DNA from 2 places in the Clostridium chromiireducens genome. Region 2 is predicted to be linked to the other one. Evidence: a T-box and tRNA genes for the amino acid it is inferred to sense, from the RefSeq annotation. Region 2 holds a T-box; the other holds one or more tRNA genes.
What was found. A T-box is a leader RNA that pairs with one kind of tRNA and senses whether it is charged. The one in region 2 lies ahead of D2A34_RS15665 (valine--tRNA ligase), so its partner is inferred to be a tRNA-Val.

Region 1 (3,415 bases), on a different contig from region 2:
AAACACCACCTGAATTGGCTTCAGATATAATCGAACGAGGAATATTAATGACCGGTGGAGGTGCGTTAATACACGGATTAGATAAGCTTATAGAATTTAAGACAGGAGTAGCGGCAATGGTTGCTGAAGATTCTGTAGAGTGTGTCGCTAAAGGAACTGGTAAAGTACTTAGTTACATAGACAAGTTGGATGGAGATGTAAACTCTCAGCAAATAGTGCTTATAGAATAGCAGAAAAATAACAGTCAAAATAAGTAATTTTGGCTGTTATTTTTTATGAAATTTTAAATGGTTGGGAATTGCCCGCGATTTAAGTTATAGGCTTCCATAAAAATTCTGGATATAATCTTAGCCATATCCATAATAAAAGAAAGTCTTATACTGCGAGAAAAGAAGAATTCGGCATTGTCGCTAGAGTCAACAATACCAATAACTGATGCAATTCCGACTTCTGGAAGCTCCTTGCCCACGCCTTTACCTGGATGTATTGCGTAATTTCTTATGCGAATTTCACCTATGTCGTCTTCATCACCCAAACAAGCATCAACGCCAATAATAGATGCATCAGGATGATTGGATTGTATTTCACTTAAGCGTTCATCTATATTTAAGGCGTGAATTGGAGAAGATAAGGTACCATAAACAGGTAGGGGGAAGAAATTCTCAGTTAGTATAGTTCCAACTAATGGACCAAGACAATCTCCAATGCATTTATCAGTACCAATGCAAACTATTACCGTATTTTCGGTGATATAATTTTTAATTTCTAAAGTTAGATTGTAATTAAATTTAAGATTAATATCTGGTTTCATCAAGAATATATACCCCCTTTATAGATATATATGAGGAATAGAAAGAAGATAGTATAAAAAAAATATAAATGGTAATTAATAGTAATAAAGGAGGTATTTATGAAGAAGTATTTAATAGGTTTATTTTTATTTATCACAGTAATAATGAATATTTATTTAGTATTTTACTGGGAACCACAGGGTCAAATGAGTGCAAAAAAAGAAGATGTTGAAACGGTGGTGTCATATACAAAATCAATATATAAAGTAAATAAAGGAAAAATATTGGAACAATTATCACCTGAAAATAAGAAAGAATTAGAACAAATAATGAAAAAACTATCAGCACTAGATATGGGAAGAATAAAAGAATATTATGAAGAACCTGATGAGGAAAAAGGAGTAATAAATGCTTTTAAGCTTTTAAAGAAGAGACTTTCGAGTGAGGATTACAATAAACTGGAACAACTAAGCTCTTCATTTTTAGATATAAAGAGAATAAATGAAAAAATAAAAAAATAATTAGATTACTATGTTAAATGGAAGTATGATGTAGAAATATGAAGTAATCCGGGGATAATTTCGCTAAAAAGAGTAATTATAGAGTTGAAATAAAATCACTTTGCAGATATACTAATCATTGTTGATTAGCAATACGACAAGTGCAACAAACAAAACAATATGGAGGAATTCCCGAGTGGCCAAAGGGGGCAGACTGTAAATCTGTTACGTTTCGTTTCGATGGTTCGAATCCATCTTCCTCCACCATTAAGATGGGCGCATAGCTCAGCTGGGAGAGCACCTGCCTTACAAGCAGGGGGTCACAGGTTCGAGCCCTGTTGTGCCCACCATCTTAAAAAATATAATCAAATAAACATGCTGGCATGGCTCAACGGTAGAGCAGCTGACTTGTAATCAGCAGGTTGTAGGTTCGATTCCTATTGCCAGCTCCAACAAAATAATATGGAGGAATTCCCGAGTGGCCAAAGGGGGCAGACTGTAAATCTGTTACGTTTCGTTTCGATGGTTCGAATCCATCTTCCTCCACCATTAAGATGGGCGCATAGCTCAGCTGGGAGAGCACCTGCCTTACAAGCAGGGGGTCACAGGTTCGAGCCCTGTTGTGCCCACCATCTTAAAAAATATAATCAAATAAACATGCTGGCATGGCTCAACGGTAGAGCAGCTGACTTGTAATCAGCAGGTTGTAGGTTCGATTCCTATTGCCAGCTCCAACAAAATAATATGGAGGAATTCCCGAGTGGCCAAAGGGGGCAGACTGTAAATCTGTTACGTTTCGTTTCGATGGTTCGAATCCATCTTCCTCCACCAAAAAGAATAAACATAGTTTATTCTTTTTTATTGAATATTAGCATAATAATAGATAGTTATAATATTGACTAATTATGGATGCTATGATAAAATATTTTTGAAAATTAAATTATGTAACTCTTATCAAGAGAGGTGGAGGGATAGGGCCCTGTGAAACCCGGCAACCTGTATTAATATAAGGTGCCAATTCCTGTAGATATTTCTACAAGATAAGAAAATGATTGTTAAAATCGCGCTCTTCTTATCGAAGAGCTTTTTTTATTTATCTGATGTCTAGCAACTGTAATGCTCCTAATCCCTATTAAGATTGTTGCTAACAGTGGAACGACCCTAGACGAGGCACCCCTTGAAGGTATAACTTCAACTAAGATTCAGATGAAGAATAAGCTCCACCTGAATCAAGTTTCACTTGATATAATTAAGTTTACGCATGCTTAATTATTAAAGTAAAAAATATTAGAAATCAATGGAGAAGAGTAATTTAATTTGGTTTATATTGTATTTAAAATATAATAAGTAGATATAAGTTTTTTAAAATAAAATAATATATGTATAAAATAAAATGATACATATATAAGTGAAGGAGAGAACAAAATGAGAAGATTATTTACTTCAGAATCAGTTACAGAAGGGCATCCAGATAAAATGTGTGACCAAATCTCTGATGCTATATTAGATGCTATTTTGACACAAGATCCACTTGCTAGAGTTGCTTGTGAAACATGCACTACTACAGGTATGGTTATGGTAATGGGAGAAATAACAACAAATTGTTATGTTGATATTCCAAAGGTAGTTAGACAAACAGTAAGAGAAATTGGATATGATAGAGCAAAATTCGGATTTGACTGTGATACTTGCTCAGTTATCACATCAATAGATGAACAATCAGCCGATATTGCAATGGGTGTTGATGAAGCTTTTGAATCAAGAAAAGGTGAAAAAGATGCAGTAGAGGCAGTTGGAGCTGGAGACCAAGGTATGATGTTTGGTTTTGCGACTAATGAAACAGAGGATTTTATGCCGCTTCCAGTATACATGGCTCATAAATTATCAAGAAGACTTACAGAAGTAAGAAAAGATGGTACTTTAAATTATTTAAGACCAGATGGTAAAACTCAAGTTACTGTTGAATATGAAGATAATGTACCTAAGAGAATAGATACTATAGTTATATCAACACAACATGATGAGAAAGTAACTTTAGAACAAATTCAAGAAGATCTTAAAAAGTATGTTATAGACGCTGTTGTTCCAGCAGAGTTATTAGATAGTGAAACTAGATATTTCATT
Region 2 (3,415 bases):
GACCATGAATAAGAACAGTATCAAATGGAGTTTCACCCATACAATGAATTCCTGAGAATATCATTCTTGCAACCCAGAAGAATATAATATCATGCCCAGTAACTAGTGTACTTGTTGGATAGAAATATTCTAAGTCTTCTGTATTATTTGGCCAGCCAAGTGTTGAAAATGGCCATAATGCAGAAGAAAACCATGTATCAAGAACATCATTATCTTGCTTTAAATTAGTACTTCCACATTTTGTACATGCTTTTGGTGCATCCTCAAGTACCATCATTTCACCGCAATCTTGACAGTAATAAACAGGAATTCTATGTCCCCACCATAATTGTCTTGATATACACCAATCTTGAATGTTTTCCATCCAATTGTAATATATCTTATCAAATCTTTCAGGAACAAACTTAGTTTTTCCATTCTTAACTACTTCTATCGCTGGCTTAGCCAGATCTTCCATCTTAACATACCATTGCTTAGATATTATTGGTTCTACAGTAGTTCCACATCTATCGTGTGTACCAACGTTATGAGCATGATCTTTAACCTTAACTAAAAGTCCTAACTCTTCTAAATCTTTAACAATAGCTTTTCTCGCTTCATATCTATCTAATCCTTGGTATTTTCCACCAAAGTGATTTATGATACCTTGATCATCCATAACTCTTATAATTTCAAGGTTATGTCTTTTTCCAACTTCAAAGTCATTAGGATCATGTGCAGGAGTCATTTTAACAGCACCAGTTCCAAATTCTAAATCAACATAGTCATCTCCAACTATAGGAATTTCTCTATTTACTAATGGTAATATTACTGTTTTACCAATAAGATGCTTATATCTTTCATCATTAGGATTTACAGCCACACCGCTATCTCCAAGTAATGTTTCAGGTCTTGTTGTAGCAATTTCAAGGAAACCACTGCCATCAGCTAATGGGTAGTTAATGTGCCAGAAGTGCCCTGCTTGTTCCTCATATTCAATTTCTGCATCTGATAACGCAGTTTGACAATGAGTACACCAGTTAGTAATTCTATTTCCTTGATAAATTAAGCCTTCATTATATAACTTAACAAATACATGCTTTACAGCTGCACTAAGATTTTCATCCATTGTAAATGCTTCCCTTGTAAAGTCAGCTGATACCCCAAGTCTTTTAACTTGATTTCTTATGGTAGCTCTATACTTATCGCTCCATTCCCAAACTTTTTCAAGGAATGCTTCTCTTCCCATTTCTTTTTTATCGTAGCCTTGTTCAGCTAGCATGTTCGCAACCCTAACTTCAGTTGCAATAGATGCATGGTCTTCACCTGGCAGCCATAATGCTGCATAACCTTGCATTCTCTTAAATCTTATAAGCATATCTTGAAGCGTGTCATCAAAGGCATGCCCTAAGTGAAGCTGACCTGTTATATTTGGTGGTGGCATAACTATTGTATATGGCTTTTTACTTTTATCAACTAGTGGTGTAAAGTAGCCTTTTTCTTCCCAATTCTTATAAATCCTATCTTCAAATTCTTTAGGATCATAGGTTGTTGATATATTTTTCATTTCTTCTGACATTTTCATTCCTCCAAACTTAGTTCAGTTAACATTTGTAAAAATATCTCCAAGGAGTTTAAATTAAACTTTCCTTTTTAGGTTTATTAATTTTACTTTTGAAATATGGAAACCCGACTCACATTCATTCGCTGGGGCTTTCGAATAACCAAATCAAAGATGCCCACAGGGAAAGTTCGAAGAACAAAATATAAAATTTTGATTCTCACTTTTGAATTCTCAATGCAAAAAAAGCCTTCGTCACAAAAAAGGACGAAAGCTCGCGGTACCACCTTTATTTCCACAAAAACAATTATAACATGTCTTAATGGACTCTTAATTCAAATAACGATTCAGATAAACCGTCTTTAGCTACTACTATTTCACTAAAGAAGCTCAAAAGCTACCTTCAAAATTTCTTGCATAAGGGTTTTCAGCTACTCCCTCTCTCTTGCTAGTCTTTTCTAAATCTATGATTTAGCTAAAGAACTGTACTCCTCAATTTTATTTTCTGAGTTTCCTTTAATGCCTTAAAATTTTTACTCCTCTTTTTCAATGCTTTTATATATTAATTTACTTATCATGATATATTATTGTATAAATTTTGTCAATAATAGTTTTTAGATAAATTCTATTATATAATTTATTTACTATTTTATCCGTAAACAGACCAGCTAAAACTCAAAGGACTTTGTTGCAACATTTTTGCAAAATTCGCTGTCATGCTCCACAAATAATAATGTCGGTGAATATTCAAGCAGTAACTGTTCTATCTGCATACGAGAGATAATATCAATAAAATTAAGCGGTTCATCCCAAATATGCAAATGAACTTTCTCACAAAGACTTTTTGCGATTAACACTTTCTTCTTTTGACCGCCACTAAAAGATGACATATCTTTTTCAAATTGAATTCTTGTAAAATCAAGTTTCCTTAAAATTGCTTTAAAAAGACTTTCATCAATATTGTTTTCAAAAGCGTAATCAGTTAAGTTGCCTTTAAGATGCGATGTATCTTGCGATACATACGATATTTTAAGCTCACTTCCTTTTCTGAAAGTACCTGTATATTTTATATCCTCACCACAAATAAGCTTGATAATACTTGACTTGCCTGAACCATTTTTACCTTTAATTGAAATCCTATCCCCTTGCTCAATATTAAAACTAACATCTTTGCAAACAAGGATATTACCATAATAAATTGAAATATTTTCTAGTTCCGCAAGTTTATTTTTATGATAAGCAAGTTGGGAAATTTTTAGGCTGTCGGAGCTTTCAATATTTTTAAGGAGCTTAGACTTCTCTTCAATAGAAGCTTGCTGCCTGTTTTCGATTGACTTGGAACGTTTCATCATTTTAGCAGCCTTGTGACCAACATAACCTTTATCAATCTTAGAGCCTGAATTTGTTGTTCCTTTTTTTGATTTTTCCACTTCATTTGACCAACTGTTTGTTCTCTTGGCAGACTCCGATAAACGATTAATATCTCTTTTAAGTTTTTCATTTTCTGCTAGCTCATATCCATCCTGCCTTTTTTTATTTTCCCACCAACTTGAAAAATTACCTTTTTGTATTTCTATATTTGTCTTATTTATAGAAAGAACATGATCAATGCAATTGTCCAAAAAATATCTATCATGGGAAATCAGAATAAAACCTTTCTTTTTTCTCAAATAATTACTAAGTTTTTTTCTAGCATCAGCATCCAAATGATTTGTGGGCTCATCAATAAGTAGGAATGAATTCTCCTTCAAAAACATAGCAGCAAGCATAGCTTTAGTCTGCTCTCCTTTTGATAGAGTATAAAATTGTCTATATAGAACATCATCGTCTACATCCAAGAATGATAATTCCTTAATTATTTCCCAATCCATTGAA

Region 1: it encodes a tRNA-Val, which carries the amino acid that the T-box ahead of D2A34_RS15665 (valine--tRNA ligase) is inferred to sense. The anticodon was not compared.

Annotation. Positions count from the first base shown of each region.
Region 1 is NZ_QXDJ01000007.1:70,726-74,140, forward strand. It holds gene mreB (rod shape-determining protein) at 1-230, shown strand, start outside; gene yyaC (spore protease YyaC) at 284-814, opposite strand; gene D2A34_RS22395 (hypothetical protein) at 911-1,312, shown strand; tRNA gene D2A34_RS22400 (tRNA-Tyr) at 1,474-1,558, shown strand; tRNA gene D2A34_RS22405 (tRNA-Val) at 1,566-1,641, shown strand; tRNA gene D2A34_RS22410 (tRNA-Thr) at 1,669-1,743, shown strand; tRNA gene D2A34_RS22415 (tRNA-Tyr) at 1,756-1,840, shown strand; tRNA gene D2A34_RS22420 (tRNA-Val) at 1,848-1,923, shown strand; tRNA gene D2A34_RS22425 (tRNA-Thr) at 1,951-2,025, shown strand; tRNA gene D2A34_RS22430 (tRNA-Tyr) at 2,038-2,122, shown strand; SAM riboswitch class I at 2,240-2,338, shown strand; gene metK (methionine adenosyltransferase) at 2,717-3,415, shown strand, end outside.
Region 2 is NZ_QXDJ01000003.1:900,748-904,162, forward strand. It holds gene D2A34_RS15665 (valine--tRNA ligase) at 1-1,558, opposite strand, end outside; T-box leader at 1,801-2,099, opposite strand; gene D2A34_RS15670 (Lsa family ABC-F type ribosomal protection protein) at 2,209-3,415, opposite strand, start outside.